Regions from separate parts of the Burkholderia plantarii genome, predicted to be linked through region 3. Evidence: riboswitches for the same ligand, from Rfam matches in the RefSeq annotation. Region 3 holds a riboswitch; each other region holds the start of a gene.
What was found. Region 3 has a riboswitch for cobalamin ahead of bpln_RS14510 (TonB-dependent receptor plug domain-containing protein). Riboswitches for the same ligand answer to the same signal wherever they lie in the genome.
Positions count from the first base shown of each region.

Region 1: another riboswitch for cobalamin. It lies ahead of bpln_RS08635 (cobalamin biosynthesis protein); the one in region 3 lies ahead of bpln_RS14510 (TonB-dependent receptor plug domain-containing protein).
Region 2: another riboswitch for cobalamin. It lies ahead of cobG (precorrin-3B synthase); the one in region 3 lies ahead of bpln_RS14510 (TonB-dependent receptor plug domain-containing protein).

Region 1 is NZ_CP007212.1:2,002,057-2,007,164, forward strand. Features, by position in the region: gene bpln_RS08620 (helix-turn-helix domain-containing protein) at 1-151, shown strand, start outside; gene bpln_RS08625 (cobyrinic acid a,c-diamide synthase CobB) at 216-1,547, opposite strand; gene cobO (cob(I)yrinic acid a,c-diamide adenosyltransferase) at 1,547-2,149, opposite strand; gene bpln_RS08635 (cobalamin biosynthesis protein) at 2,198-2,659, opposite strand; gene bpln_RS37645 (hypothetical protein) at 2,652-2,801, shown strand; cobalamin riboswitch at 2,927-3,176, opposite strand; cobalamin riboswitch at 3,269-3,531, shown strand; gene cobW (cobalamin biosynthesis protein CobW) at 3,705-4,772, shown strand; gene cobN (cobaltochelatase subunit CobN) at 4,789-5,108, shown strand, end outside.
Region 2 is NZ_CP007212.1:2,030,216-2,035,323, forward strand. Features, by position in the region: gene bpln_RS08715 (precorrin-2 C(20)-methyltransferase) at 1-231, opposite strand, end outside; gene bpln_RS08720 (precorrin-8X methylmutase) at 228-854, opposite strand; gene cobG (precorrin-3B synthase) at 860-2,200, opposite strand; cobalamin riboswitch at 2,436-2,627, opposite strand; gene bpln_RS08730 (bifunctional cobalt-precorrin-7 (C(5))-methyltransferase/cobalt-precorrin-6B (C(15))-methyltransferase) at 2,736-3,956, shown strand; gene bpln_RS08735 (cobalt-precorrin-6A reductase) at 3,953-4,708, shown strand; gene cobM (precorrin-4 C(11)-methyltransferase) at 4,776-5,108, shown strand, end outside.
Region 3 is NZ_CP007212.1:3,393,954-3,399,061, reverse strand. Features, by position in the region: gene bpln_RS14530 (SIMPL domain-containing protein) at 1-248, opposite strand, end outside; gene bpln_RS14525 (EVE domain-containing protein) at 461-922, opposite strand; RNA gene ssrS (6S RNA) at 1,036-1,217, opposite strand; gene bpln_RS14520 (cell division protein ZapA) at 1,299-1,613, opposite strand; gene bpln_RS14515 (coiled-coil domain-containing protein) at 1,610-1,960, opposite strand; cobalamin riboswitch at 2,201-2,477, shown strand; gene bpln_RS14510 (TonB-dependent receptor plug domain-containing protein) at 2,553-4,499, shown strand; gene bpln_RS14505 (FecCD family ABC transporter permease) at 4,548-5,108, shown strand, end outside.

The DNA of each region.
Region 1 (5,108 bases), 1.4 Mb from region 3:
CCTGTCGGTCGCCGACCTCAGGCCTTATATCGGCAATACCAATCGCATCTACGAAGTGCTGAACGGCAAGCGCTCGCTGAGCCTCGCGATGATCCGCCGGCTGCACCGGGGGCTCGGGATTCCGGCCGACGTGCTGATCGGCGCGACCTGATCCGGCGCGCGCCGCGCGCGGGGCCTGCTTTCGACGTGGCGCGCGCCCGCCGCGCCGGCCTCGCTCAGAGACGCGCGGAGGCGTCGGGCCATTCGCCGCGCAGCAGGCTCGCGAGGCCGCGCGGGTTCGACGGCCAGTACGCATGCAGGTAGCTCGCCACGATCGGCCCGTGCCGGTACACGGCCTCGCCGCGCGCGCCGTCGTCGGGGCGCGCGGCCATCGCGGCCGGCGCGAGCGGCGTCGCCAGCTTCGAATAGTGGAAGGTATGGCCGTTGAGCGGCCCGTGCGGCGTGTCGAGCCGCTGCATGCCGAGCGCCGTGAAGCGCCGCTGCATGGTGGCGGCGCCCGGCAGCAGGCCGAGCATCGGCGTGGTCGTGCCCTCGGCGTCGGTCAGCGTCTCGCACAGGTAGAGCAGCCCGCCGCATTCGGCCAGCACGGTCCGGCCGGCCGCCACGTGCGCGGCGATGCCGGCCGCGCTGCGCGCGCTGCCGGCCAGGCGCGCCGCATGCAGCTCGGGATAGCCGCCCGGCAGATAGAGCGCGTCGCAGTCGGGCAGCGGCTCGTCGGCGAGCGGCGAGAAGCTCGTCACGCGCGCGCCGAGCGTGGCCAGCAGCGCGAGATTGGCCGGATAGATGAACGAGAACGCGGCGTCGCGCGCCACCGCCACCCGCAGGCCGTCGAGCCAGCGCGGCAGCGGTGGGGCGGGCTCGGGCGGCGCGAAGCGCACCAGCGGCGGCAGCTCGGCGAGCGTGGTGGCCGCGAGCGCGTCGGCCGTGCGTTCGAGCCGCGCGTCGAGATCGGCGATGTCGCCGGCCTGATGCAGCCCGAGGTGCCGTTCGGGCAGCGCGATGCCGGCGTCGGTCGACAGGTGGCCGAGCCAGCGGATGTCGTCGGGCAGCGCGGCTTGCAGCAGCGTCGCGTGGCGCGCCGAGCCGACCCGGTTGGCGAGCACGCCGTGAAACGGCAGCTCGGGGCGAAAGCGTGCGAGCCCGAACGCGAGCGCGCCGAAGGTCTGCGCCATCGATTTCGCCGAGATCACCGCGGCCACCGGCACGCCGAACCGGCAGGCCAGGTCGGCGCTGCTCGGCGTGCCGTCGTAGAGCCCCATCACGCCCTCGATCAGGATCACGTCGGCCTCGGCTGCCGCGCGTGCCAGCAGCGCGCGGCAGCCGGCCTCGCCGACCATGCCGAGATCGAGCGACTCGACTTCGGCGCCGCTCGCGCGCGCGAGGATCATCGGATCGAGGAAGTCCGGGCCGGTCTTGAACACGCGCACGCGCCGGCCGAGCCGCCGGTGCAGCCGCGCGAGCCCGGCGGTCACGGAGGTCTTGCCCTGGCCCGAACCGCTCGCGCTGACGAACAGCGCGGGGCAGGCGGGCGCGCCGGCCGTCGTCATCAGAACTCCACGCCGCGCTGCGCCTTCACGTGCTGCTCGCGGTACGGGTGCTTGACGAGCCGCATCTCGGTGACGAGATCGGCGGCCTCCACCAGCGCGTCGGGCGCGTGGCGGCCGGTGACCACCACGTGCAGCAGCGGCGCGCGCGCGGCCAGCACGGCCAGCACCTCGTCGAGCGGCAGGTATTCGTACTTCAGCACCGTGTTCAGCTCGTCGAGGATCACCATCTGGTAGTCGCCGCTCTCGATCATGCGGCGCGCCTCGTCCCAGCCCTTGCGCGCGGTGGCGATGTCGGCGTCGCGGTTCTGCGTGTTCCAGGTGTAGCCGTCGCCCATCGTGACGAAGTCGCACTGCGCGAAGCTGTTCAGCAGGTCGCGCTCGGCCGTGTGCAGCGCGCCCTTGATGAACTGCACCACGCCGAGCCGCATGCCGTGGCCGAGCACGCGCACCGCCATGCCGAACGCGGCCGTGCTCTTGCCCTTGCCGTTGCCGGTGTTGACGATCAAGAGCCCCTTCTCGACGGTGGCCTCGGCCTGTTTCTTCTCGTGGCCGGCGCGGCGGCGTTCGGTCATGCGCTGATGCGATTCGGGATCGGTTTTCATCGGATCGTCCTTCGGGTCCTGAGTGCGGAAATGGGGAGAGGGATGGGTTCAGAGCGGGCCGGCGATCGCGACGGTCACGCCGTCGAGGATCGTCTTCGGTACCAGCAGCGTGCCGTTCGGCGCGGCCGCGCGCGCGCAGGGCTCGCACACGCCGGCGACGCCGAAGCGCGCCTGCACCGCCTGCACCGCCTGCACGGGCGCGTCGTCAGGGTCGCCGCCGGCTTCGCTGCTCGCGCCGTGCCCGCTTGTCAGTGCCGCGATCACCTCGCGCGTGATCGCGACGAGCGGCCAGCCGTGGCGCGCGCAGCAGGCGACGAGGCCGGGCTCGGCCGCCTTCGCGTCGAGCGTCGCGACGAGCGCGACGGCCTCGCGCGCCAGGCCCGGATGGCGCGCGAGCGCGGCGTCGATCGCGGCGTCGATCGCCTCGGCCGGGCGGCCGGCGCGGCAGCCGACGCCGATCGCGACGCGCCGCGGCACGGCGGACGGGGCGCAGGCATCGGCGGTGGGCACCCCGGCGGCCGGCGCGCACGCGGGCGAAGGCAACGAAGACGAAGGCAACGAGGATAACGACGAGGGCGACGAGGATGACAACGGCGCGGCATCAGACGCGCGCGCCATACCGGACGGCATCGCGGCGGATGACGACGCGTGATCCGGGGCCGGACGCGAAGCGGAGCGGGTCATGCGAAAGCGGGATCGAACCTGGGTTGATCGGAACGGCGCGCTGGCGCGGCCACGATGGCGCGCGTACCTCGCGAGCGCCGTGTCGGGGCGGGCGAACCCGCCATTGCGTCGGCCGGTATCCGGGCTGACCGCCGATCGAAACGAACGGATCGAGGCCTTCCCGCCGCGCGCGGCAGTGGCGTTCGTCGATCCGCGCGGCCCGCTTGCGCGCGCCGCCGGCGGCGTACCGTTGCGAGGACAGCACAGGCCACGCGAGGCGCCGCTGGATGCGCATCGCTTCCTGTTTCCCGTTCAACCGCCGCCGCGAGCGCGGCAGCGGGCACCAGACGCGCGCATACGATAGCACAGCGACGGCGCGCGGACGGCCCGGCGCCCGGCGCCGGACGGCCCGCGCGAGGCCCGCCCGGCCGCCTTGACGCGTCCCGGCGCGGCGCCTACACTCGCAGCCGTTTTGGTGCTCGCGTGCGGATTCCTGCGCACGCAGTTGAACGGGAAACAGGGCATCGGGCCGCGCCGCGGCCGCGATCAACCTGTGCTGCCCCCGCAACGGTAAGCGAATGCATCGCGCAGGCGATGCGAGGCCCGCTTCACCGCGCGTGCGAGTCACGCGCGGCCAGGCCACTGGATGCCGCCGGCGTCCGGGAAGGCGAAGCGGTGCGATCGCCAGCCCGGATACCGGCCAGAACGGTGGAACCGCCGCGTTCGCGGCGCGTCCGGACCCGGTCCGGCGCGCGGCGCGCGAGGTTCCGGAGGGACGCGCCGCGGGAGGCGGCGCGCCGTCCCCGGCCGCCGGCGTGGCGGCCTGCTCGCGCGATCGCCCATGCCACGCGCCGATGGCATCATCCACTGACTCACCGACGGAATCCTTCCCATGCAAATGCGCAAAATTCCCGTGACCGTCGTCACGGGCTTCCTCGGCAGCGGCAAGACCACGCTGCTGCGTCACATCCTCGAGAACGCGTCGGGCCGCCGGATCGCGGTGATCGTCAACGAATTCGGCGAGCTCGGCATCGACGGCGAGATCCTGAAGGGTTGCGGCATCGGCTGCGAAGAGGGCGCGGAAGCGGCCGGCCAGCTCTACGAGCTCGCCAACGGCTGCCTGTGCTGCACGGTGCAGGAGGAGTTCTATCCGGTGATGGAAGCGCTCGTCGAGCGCCGCGCCGACATCGACCACGTGCTGATCGAGACCTCGGGCCTCGCGCTGCCCAAGCCGCTCGTGCAGGCGTTCAACTGGCCGTCGATCAAGAACAGCTTCACCTGCGACGCGGTGCTGACGGTGGTGGACGGCCCGGCCGCCGCGGCCGGCCAGTTCGCCGAGAACCCCGGGGCCGTGGACGAGCAGCGCCGCGCCGATCCGAACCTCGATCACGAATCGCCGCTGCACGAGCTGTTCGCCGATCAGCTCTCGTCGGCCGACCTCGTGATCGTCAACAAGACCGACCTGCTCGACGACGCGCAGTTCGCCTCGGTCGAGGCCACCATTCGCGAGGAAATTCCGGCCCACGTGAAGATCGTGCGCGCGCAGCGCGGCGAACTCGATCTGGCGACGCTGATCGGCCTGAACGCGGCCTCGGAGGAAACCATCCATCTGCGCCACGACCACCACGGCTCGGCCGACGACGCCGACCACCATCACGACGAGTTCGACTCGGTGGTGGTGGCGGCGCGCGTCACCTCGCGCGAGGCAACCATCGCCGCGCTGCGCGCGCTGGTGGACGGCCACACGATCTATCGCGTGAAGGGCTTCGCGGCGCTGCCGGACACGCCGATGCGGCTCGTGATCCAGGGCGTGGGCGGGCGCTTCGACAGCTACTTCGACCGCAGGCTGCAGGACGGCGAGGGCGAGGTCAGCCGCTTCGTGCTGATCGGCGAGGATCTCGACGCGGCCGCGCTGCAGCAGGCCTTCACGGCCGCGCTCGGCGCCGCGCGGGCGGCCTGACGCGCCCGCCGCCACCATGCATCTGCTGCGCACCACGCCGGGCGGCTTCGTCGACGACACGCAGGGCGTGATCCGGATCGACCAGCGTCCCGCCGAGATCGTGATCCTCAGCTCGGCGGACACCACGCTGTCGCTGCTCGCGAGCGCCGTGCCGCTGCTCGGCGAGGGTTTCCCTAGCGTGCGGCTCGCCAACGTGACGTTCCTGCGGCAGCCGGCGTCGGTCGATTTCTATATCGACGACGTGCTGCGGCACGCGCGTGTGGTGGTGATCGACCATCTCGGCGGCGAGGCCTACTGGCCCTACGGGATCGAGCAGGTGGTGGCGCTCGCCGAACG
Region 2 (5,108 bases), 1.4 Mb from region 3:
GTAGGCATTGCCTTTCTTGCCTTTGGCGACGAAGTAGGCCACCACCGGCGCCGCGCGCAGCAGGCGCACGGCCTTCAGCGTCAGCAGCTCGGGGTCGCCGGGGCCGACGCCGATGCCGAACAGCCGGCCGCGCGGCGCGCCCGGCGGGACGTCAGCGGGCCGGGCGGCGGGGATGTCGGCGAGCAGGTCGGCCGGCACGGGCGGCAGGAGCGAATCGAACGGCAGGCTCATTCGACCTCCGTGGCCAGCGCGTTGACGGCGGCGGCGGCCATCGCGCTGCCGCCGCGCCGGCCGGCCACGGCCACGAACGGCACGCTGCGGCTGTCGGCGGCCAGCATCGCCTTCGATTCGGCCGCGCCGACGAAGCCGACCGGGAAGCCGAGGATCAGCGCCGGTTTCGGCGCGCCGGCGTCGAGCATGTCGAGCAGGTGGAACAGCGCGGTGGGCGCGTTGCCGATCACCACCACGCTGCCGGCCAGTTGCGGGCGCCACAGTTCGAGCGCGGCGGCCGAGCGCGTGTTGCCGAGTTGCGCGGCGAGGGCCGGCACCTCGGGCTCGCCGAGCGTGCAGCACACCGGGTTGGCGGCCGGCAGCCGCGCGCGCGTGATGCCCTCGGCCACCATCCGCGCGTCGCAGAGGATCGGCGCGCCGGCCGCGAGCGCCGCGCGGCCGGCCGCGCCGGCGCCGGCCGAGAAGCGCAGGTCGGCGACGATGTCGACCATCCCGCACGCGTGGATCACGCGCACGGCGAGTTTTTCCAGGTCGGCCGGGATGGCCGTCAGATCCGCTTCGGCGCGGATCGTCGCGAACGATTGCCGGTAGATTGCCTGGCCGTCGCGAAGGTAGTCGAGCATGCGAGTCAGTCCTGAGTGCGCCGCGGCGCATCGAGCATCGCGGCGGCTTGGTCGATCGTCAGATGGCGCGCGGCGAGGCGGCCGAAGCCGGCCTCGCCGTCGCGCCGGTAAAGGTCGTAGTGGCCGGCCTCGACCGCCACCAGCGTGGCGGCGGCCGGCCAGGGCTGCGCGCAGGCGCGCGCGCAACCGCTCAGATGCGCCTCGGCCGGCGCGGCGAGGCGCGCGGCCAGCGCCAGCGCGTCGGCCTTGGTGTCGGCCAGCGCGCGGCCGCAGCCGCGGCTGCCCGCGCAGGCGACCAGATGCGCGAGCGGCGCGTCGGCCGTGCCGACGAGGCCGAGCGCCGTCAGCGCGGCGAGCGCGGCGTCGGCGTCGGCCGCGCGCACGCCGGGCAGCAGCACGCTCTGCCATGGCGTGAAGCGCAGCGTGCCGTCGCCGTGGCGTTCGGCCAGCGCCGCGAGCGCCACGAGCGTCGCCGCGTCGAGCCGGCCGAGCGGTACCTGGGCGCCGACCTGGCGCGTGGCCGGGTCCGTCTCCGGCTGCACGCCGAAGCGCCGCAGCGGTTCGGCCGCGACGCGGCGCCAGCCGGCCAGCGCCGCGTCGCGGTGCGGCGCGAACGGCAGCCGCGCGGCCGCGTGCGCGAGCAGCGCCTCGGCGGGCAGCACGGCGAGCGCGTCGCGCAGCCGTGCCGCGTCGGCCGGCGCGAGCTCGATGAACGCGAGCAGCAGCGCATGGGCGGTGGCCACGACCTGGTCGGGCGCCACCGTGGCGAGCGCGGGCGCATCGCCGCCTGTCACGGGCGGGCGGCCGGCCAGCCCGAACGCGTAGCGCGGCTCGCCCGAGGCGTCGTGCAGCGCGGCGAACCAGAGATCGTGCGGATGATCGAGCGCGGCGAGTCGCTCGCCGCCGTCCAGCAGCAGCGAGCATTTCGGCGACAGCGCGGCGAAGCGCGGCTCGGTCTGCAGCATCGCCAGCAGCGCCGCGCCGAGCGCGCGCGTGTCGGCGAGCGCGCCCGTATCGCGCCCGGCAGCCGGGCTCAGCATCACGTTGCGCAGGTCGTCGCGCAGTGCCGCGGCGGCCAGATCGGTGCCGCCGTCGGGCAGCGGGCCGAGCCCCGCTTCGATCAGCGCCGCCGCGAGCGCGGCCTCGTGGCCGGCGCACACGCCGCGGATCTGCAGGTTCGCCCGGTTGGTCGCGTCGAGCGCGCCCGAGGCGTGCGCGCGGGCCGCCGCCGCGAGCGCGCGCGCGCCGGCGGCATCGAGCCGGCCGCCCGGCAGCCGCACGCGGCACAGTCCGCCGTCCTTCGTCGCGACCACGCGCACCAGCCCCGGGCAGGCGCTCGGCCGGATCGCCGGCGCGGCGGCGGTCGCGGCGCCGGCGGGCGGGGCAGCGGCAGGCGCGACATCGCTCCGGCCATCGGCCGGCCGTTCGGTCGGATTCAGGGTCGGGCGATGGATCGAGCGAGGGGAGGATAACGAACGAGTCAACGGCGTGCCGGGTCAGGTCGCGAGCCGGCGGGAGACGGGCGCCCGCGACTCGCGCGTGCGCCGCAGCGGCATCGGTTTACCCCGCCTGATGCCGGCCGGCACGTTCATCGCGCCGGCAGGTCTGCTGGTGCGCAGCGGGTTGCCGCCGCGCGCCTTCCGGCAGGCATGCCGTGGCATCGACGGGCGGCGCACTCGCTGCGCGCAGTTGCGGGGGCAGCCGCAGCGGCGCGGCAAGCCACGCCCTGCGTTCCCTGTTAGGCCCGTTGGGCACCGGCGAACGAGGCTGTATTATGCCTGCTTTCGTTCGGCCGAGATACGCCGGGCGCGCCGGCCGGCGTGCCCGGCGCGGCGATGGACGGCAACGCGGCAAGGGTGGAGCACGGATGGGGAACGGGGCATGACGGCGTGGCTGACGGTGGTCGGAATCGGCGACGACGGGTTCGCGGGGCTCGGCAAGCGCGCGCGGCGCGCGCTGATCGACGCGGCCGTGGTGATCGGCGGCGAGCGCCATCTGGCGATGCTGCCGGCCTGCCTGCGCGCGCGGCGCGAGCCGTGGCCGAAGCCGTTCGATCTCGCGGCGCTGCTGGCGCGGCGCGGCGAGGCCGTGTGCGTGCTCGCGAGCGGCGACCCGATGTTCTACGGCGTGGGCGCGACGCTCGCGAGGCAGCTGCCGGCCGAGGAACTGTGCGTGCTGCCGGCGCCGTCCGCAGCGTCGCTGGCCGCGGCGCGGCTCGGCTGGGCACTGCAGGATCTCGAGGTCGTGTCGTGCGTCGGCCGCCCGCTCGCGGCGCTCGCGCGCCATCTGCATCATGGCCGGCGCCTGCTGGTGCTGAGCGCCGACGGCGCGACGCCGGCCGCGCTCGCGGCGCGGCTGGCCGAGGCCGGCTACGGCGCGACGCGCATGAGCGTGTTCGAGCATCTGGGTGGCCCCGACGAGCGCCGCATCGACGCGCTCGCGCAGGGCTGGCCCGCGCCGCAGGTCGCCGCGCTGAACCTGATCGCGCTCGACTGCGTGCGCGCGGCCGACACGCCGCCCGTGCCGCTCACCCCGGGCCTGCCCGACGACGCCTATCAGCACGACGGCCAGCTGACCAAGCGCGACATGCGCGCGATCACACTGGCGCGGCTCGCGCCGACCCCGGGCGAACTGCTGTGGGACGTCGGCGCGGGCTCGGGCTCGATCGGCATCGAATGGATGCGCGCGCATCCATCGTGCATGGCGCTCGCGATCGAGGCCGACGCGGTGCGCCGCGAGACCATCGCGCTGAACCGCGACCGGCTCGGCGTGCCGGGGCTCGCGATCGTGGCGGGCCGCGCGCCCGAGGCGCTTGCCGGGCTTGCCGTGCCCGACGCGGTGTTCGTGGGCGGCGGAGGCAGCGAGGCCGGCGTGCTGGCCGCCTGCTGGGCCGCGCTGAAGCCGGGCGGCCGGCTGGTGGCCAACGCGGTGACGCTGCAGGCCGAGGCCGCGCTGCTCGACTGGCGCGACCGGCACGGCGGCACGCTCACGCGCGTCGCGCTGGCCGGCGCGGCGCCGCTCGGCGGCTTCGACACCTGGCGCCCGGCGCTGCCCGTCACGCTCTACGAGGTCCGCAAGCCGCTCGCGGACGGCGGCGCATGACCTCGCACGACACGCCTCGCGCCGCCATGCGCGTGCTGCTGCTCGGCGGCACCGGCGACGCGCTGAAGATCGCGCGCACGCTGCCGGCCTCCGACGTCTACAGCCTCGCCGGGCTCGGCAGGATCCCCGACGATCTGGCCTGCGAGGTGCGCGTGGGCGGCTTCGGCGGCGCCGACGGGCTGGCCGCCTGGCTGCGCGAGGCCGGCATCGGCCTGGTGGCCGACGCCACGCATCCGTATGCCGCGCGCATCAGCGCGAACGCGGCGGCCGCCTGCGCGGCCACCGGCACGCCTTACTGGGCGCTGCGCCGCCCGGCCTGGGCCGCGCGCGACGGCGACGACTGGCGCCTGGTGCGCGACTGGTCCGGCGTGGCCGCCGCGATCGCGCCGTTCGCGCGGCCGTTCTTCACGCTCGGCCGCGAGCCGCTCGCGCATCTGGACGAGATTGCCGCGCACCAGCACTGGACCGTCCGCTGCCTCGACGCGCATCCCGGCAACGCGCGCGCGAACGTGATCGCCGCGCGCGGGCCGTTCGAGCTGTCCGCCGAGCGTGCATTGTTCGCGCTGCTCGGGGTGGACGTACTGGTCAGCAAGATGAGCGGGGGCGCGGCGACCGAGGCGAAGCTCGAGGTCGCGCGCGAGCGGCGCATCCCGGTCGTGATGATCGAGCGGCCGACGCTGCCCGAGGCCGGGCGTCGTTTCGACGATCCGGCCGCGCTGGCCGACGCGCTCGCCGCTTGGCGCGCGTCGTGATGCCGGGCGCGGAAGCCGGCCGGACCGCATGCCCGGCGCCATGCCATTCCAACGGAGAACACGACAGATGACGGTGTATTTCATCGGCGCGGGGCCGGGCGACCCCGAGCTGATCACGGTGAAGGGCCAGCGCCTCGTGCGCAGCTGCCCGGTGATCCTCTATGCCGGCTCGCTGGTGCCGGCGGCGGTGCTCGACGGCCATCGCGCCGAAACGGTGGTCAATACGGCCGAGCTGGACCTCGACGCGATCGTCGCGCTGCTCGCCGACGCGCATGCGAAGGGGCAGGACGTGGCGCGCGTGCATTCGGGCGACCCGTCGCTGTACGGCGCGATCGGCGAGCAGATCCGCCGCCTTCGCGCACTCGGGATTCCCTACGAGATCGTGCCCGGCGTGACCGCC
Region 3 (5,108 bases):
CCGCGGGCACGCGCGAGCGCGGCGTCGGCGCGGCGGTTCAGTTCGGCCGTCAGGCTGCCGGGGTCCTTCGCTTCCTGCTCGTAGAACAGCGTGATGTCGACCACGTCCTGCGGTACGTCGGTGCTGGCCTGGGCCGACAGCGACAGCACGCCGGCGGGCGGCGGCGTGACCTGCGCGCGAGCGGCCGGGGCCACGGAGAGGGCAAGCGTGGACATCGCGAGCGCGAGTGCGGCAGCGGTTTTTTTCATCGTATGAGCTCCGGTTGGTGCGCGGCTGCCGCGAGCGTTCGAGCGTTCGCGGTGCCGTGCGTCGTGTCGAGGCAAACGGGCGGCGATGCGTTGCCGTCCGTGTTCCGCCCGTTTGCGCGAACGTTAGGCCGATGAAAGACGCGCCGAGTTCCGGCGCCGCGCCTGCAATCCGGCCGATCCCGCCAATCCGGGCCGGCGCGGCGGCGCGGGCTTCACTTCATCAGCCGTTCGGTGATGAAGCGCCATTCGGCGCGCGTGACCGGCGTGATCGAAAGCCGGTTGCCCTTGGCGAGCACGCGCATCCCGGCGAGTTCGTCATGCTCGCGCAGCGCGGCGAGCGGCACGAGCGCCGTCTTCTTCACGAAGCGCACGTCCACCAGCGTCCAGCGCGGCGCGTCCGGTTTCGATTTCGGATCGTAGTACGGACTGTCCGCGTCGAACTGGGTCGGATCGGGATACGGCGTGGACGAGACCTCGGCGAGCCCGGCGATGCCCGGCTCGGGGCAGCTCGAGTGGTAGAACAGCACGCCGTCGCCCACCTGCATCGTGTCGCGCATGAAGTTGCGTGCCTGATAGTTGCGCACGCCGGTCCACGGCAGCGTGCGGCGCGGCGCGGCGGCGAGATCGTCGATGCTCGCCTCGTCCGGTTCGGATTTCATCAGCCAGAATTGCATGGATGCTCCGCGGGGACAGAGAGACAGGGAACGGGGGAGAGGCGGGCCGCGCGCCGCGTGAAAGCGGCGGCGCCAATGAAAAACGGCACCGGACAAAGTCCGATGCCGTCGAATAGGTCCCCGCCTTGGCCGCTAGGCCGGCATCCTGAACCTGAGGTTCAGAATTGGTCGCAGTTAGCAGCACTTCGGGTACATCAGACAGAGTGACGCGCGCGCCCGTGCTACAAATTTCCGCAACCGTGCACATGGCATTGGTTCAAGGAATATATGACCTTGGCGAACCAGGCAGGGAAGCTGAGTAAATCGTTCCAGCAAAAACCATCGTACTGCAAAACCGTTCGAGCCGAACCGCCGGTGGCCGCTGCGAGCGCGCTGCTTATCGCGCTTCGTGCTGGGCCAGTACCGCGCCGAGCTGTTCGTTCATGTGGCGCATTGTACGCCGGATTTCCTCGGCGGGAAATGCTTCTCCGTGACGAACGCTCTGTTGCAGGCGAAGCAACTCCGAGGCCAGCGACAGCGCGGCCATCACGGCGATCCGGTCGGTGCCGCGCACCGAGCTGTTGGTGCGGATCTTCGACATCTCGGCGTCCACGCGCGCGACCGCCTCGAGCAGCGCCGCTTCGGTTTCCGGCGAGCACGCGAGGCGATACGCCTGGCCGAGAATCGAGACTTCGATCTGCTTGGTGGTCATGCATGTTCTCCGTGGCTGGCCGCGCCGCTGCCCGCTGCTTCGGCCGGTGCGTCGAGCAGGTCGAGCTGGCTCTCGCCATCGGCGGTCTGCTTCGTGCGCGGCAGCTTTTCGAGGATCGCGTTCAGTTTCACTTGGGCGTCGTCGATCTTCGCGGAGAGCGTGTCGCGTTCGGCCACCAGCGCGTTGCGTTCCTCGCGCAGCTGGTCGAGTTCGACGCGCACGGCTTCGGCCTGCGCACGCAGTTGCGCGACTTGCTCCTCGAGCGCGAGACGTTCCGTATGATGGCGTTGGTTCAGCGCGATCAGGCGGCCAATGTTCTGGGATAGGGTTTCGAGTTCGTTGAGCATCTGCTGCGTCCTCTAAAGACCGGGCATTTTAGCGCGGAAACTCCGGCGTTCCGACTTTTGTAACGTATCCAGACGTAACACCCCCGCTTCTTGCCGCGAAATACGTCGCAAGTGACGCGTGATGCGCGCGAGGCCGGCGGATTGTTCGCGCCGGGGCGCGGATCGACGGCGCGGCGCGCGGCCTGGCGTGTCTGCCGCAAACGCGCGCCGCGCGTTCCTTGACGCTCGCCGGACCCGCTCCTACACTGGCGCCGCTTCGGTGCATGCGTGCGAGATGACGTCGCACGCGGTTAAACGGGAAGCAGGAAGCCGCCGATACGGGCGCGCCAACCTGCGCTGCCCCCGCAACGGTAAGCGACCGCGTCGATCGTGCCTCGGTCATGACGCGAACCGCCCCTCGAGATCGGCCGTCCCCGCTCGCGCGACGACGGATGGCCGCGGCCACTGCGCGTCGTTGCGCGGGAAGGCGGGGCCGGTGGTCGCCAGCCCGGATACCGGCCGGAGCGGGGAAGCGTGTCGCCCGCGTGCGCCGTTTCCGTGAGGCGGAACCTGCGGGGAAGCGGGGGCCGCGCTGCTCCACAGGATGTTTCCAATGCGTACCCGTTTGGTTCGCGCCATGCTCGCCGCGCTCTGCGGCCTGCCCGGCCTCGCGCGGGCGCAGGCCGCCGCGCCTGTCGCCGTATCTGCAGCCCCATCCGCGCCGCTTGCGTCTTCGTCCTCGTCTGCCTCCGCGCCGACTGAGGCACCGGCTGCCGGCACGGCCGCCGCCGTGCCGGTCGCGCTCGACTCCGTCGTCGTGACCGCGAGCCGCGGCCCGCAGAAGCTCGCCGACGCGCTGCCGCAGACCACGCTGTTCACGCGCGAGGACATCGACGGCGGCAGCGCGACCGACCTGCCCGGGCTGCTCGCGCTCGCGCCCGGCGCGCAGATCGTGCGCAACGGCGGCCCCGGTGCCAGCACCGCGCTGTTCCTGCGCGGCGCGCAATCGACCCAGTCGCTGGTGCTGATCGACGGCGTGCGCGTCGATTCCGCGAGCCTGGGCGCCGCGCAGATCAGCCAGCTGCCGCTCGAGCAGATCGATCACGTCGAGGTGGTCAACGGCAACGTCTCGTCGCTGTACGGTTCGGGCGCGATCGGCGGCGTGGTGCAGGTGTTCACGCGCGACGGCGGCGATCATCCGCCGCGCTTCTGGTTCTCGGCCGGCTATGGCAGCTATCACACGCAGTCGCAGGACGCGGGCGTGTCGGGCCGGCTCGATGCCGACGGCCGCACCACGTTCTCGCTCGCGCTCTCGCGCGACAAGACCGACGGCTTCTCCGCGCTGAACCCGGCGCAGCAGCCGGGCGCGAACCCGAACGCGAACGGCAACCTCACCGAGAGCGTTTCGGCCGCGCTCAAGCATCGCTTCGCGAGCGGCTGGACGGCCGGCGTCACCTACTTCCAGTCGAACGGCGAGAACAGCTACGACAATGCGTTCGGCCTGCCCACCGACCTCAACACGCTCTATAGCCGCGTGCAGCAGGCCTCGGTGTTCGCCGACGGCAAGCTGGCCGACTGGTGGACCACGCATTTGCGCGTCTCGACCGGCAACGACCGCAGCCAGTCCTGGTTCAACGGCGCCTACACCGACCACTTCAACACCGACAACCGCCAGTACACCTGGCAGAACGATTTCCGTCCCGCGCGCGACCAGACCATCCAGGCGGGCTACGAGCGGCTCGACCAGGCGTTCGATTCGGACGAGTACTCGGCGCCGCAGCGCCACGTCAATTCGGGCTGGCTCGGCTACACGGGCCGCTTCGGCAACAGCCGGTTCCAGGCCAACGTCCGGCGCGACCAGTATTCGGATTTCGGCGGCGCGAACAGCTACTATCTCGGCTACGGCCTCGACCTGAGCGAGCACTGGACGGTCACGGCGAGCTATTCGGACGCGTTTCGCGCGCCGAGCTTCAACGACCTGTACTTCCCGGGCGCGAGCAATCCCGCGATCCAGCCGGAGCGCAGCCATTCGGTGGAGGCGGCGCTGCAGTACGCCTCGGACGCGCTCGGCGTGATGCGCCTGAGCCTGTTCCAGACGCGCTACACGAACCTGATCCAGTACGTGCCCGACGCCACCGGCTTCGTCTACACCGCGCAGAACGTCGGACGCGCCAAGGTGCAGGGCGTGGAGGGTTCGTGGCAGGGACATCTCGGCAAGACCGACCTGCGCGTGTCGGCGACGCTGCAGAATCCCGTCGACGAGAGCGCGAACCAGGATCTGGTGCGCCGCGCGCGGCACTTCGCGTCGTTCTCGGCGAACCGCGCGTTCGGGGGCTGGCGCGTGGGCGGCGAATGGCTCGCGAGCGGCGCGCGCGACGACAACGGCGAGCCGCTCGGCGGCTACGGCATCGTGAACCTGACGGCGCGCTACGACATCACCAAAGCGTGGTACGTGAGCGCGCATCTCGACAACCTGTTCAACAAGGACTACCAGCTTGCGTATGCGTACAACACGCCGCGCCGCGGCGCCTACGTCACGATCGGCTGGCGGCAGCAGTAGCGCGCCGATCGGGCCGCGCGCGCGGCGCGCATGTCCTTGCACGGCGCCATGACGCCCGGCCGGGCCGCCGCGATCTGGGCCGCGCTCGCGCTCGCGGCGGGGCTCGTGCTGGTCGCGTCGCTGGCGCTCGGCAGCGTGCCGATCGCGCCGTGGCACGCGCTTGGCGCGCTGTTCGCGCCGGGCGGCGACGCGCTCGCGGGCGAGATCGTCACCACGCTGCGCCTGCCGCGCGCGCTGGCCGGCTTCGGCTGCGGCGCGCTGCTGGCGCTGGCCGGGGCGCTGCTGCAGGTGCTGCTGCGCAATCCGCTCGCCGAGCCCTACGTGCTCGGCGTGTCGGGCGGCGCGGCCGGCTTCGCGCTGGCGGCGATGATCGCGGGCGCCGCATGGTGGCTCGTCGATGCGGCCTCGTTCGTCGGGGCGCTGCTGTCGATCGCGCTGGTGCTGGGCCTGACGTGCCGGCCATTGGCGCGCGGTGCGGGGCGCGCCACCGCGGGGGACGCGCGCGACGCGTCGCCGAGGCTGCTGCTGACCGGCGTCGTGATCGCGGCCGGCTGGGGCGCGCTCGTCACGCTGATGCTGTCGATCGCACCCGACAACCGCCTGCGCGGC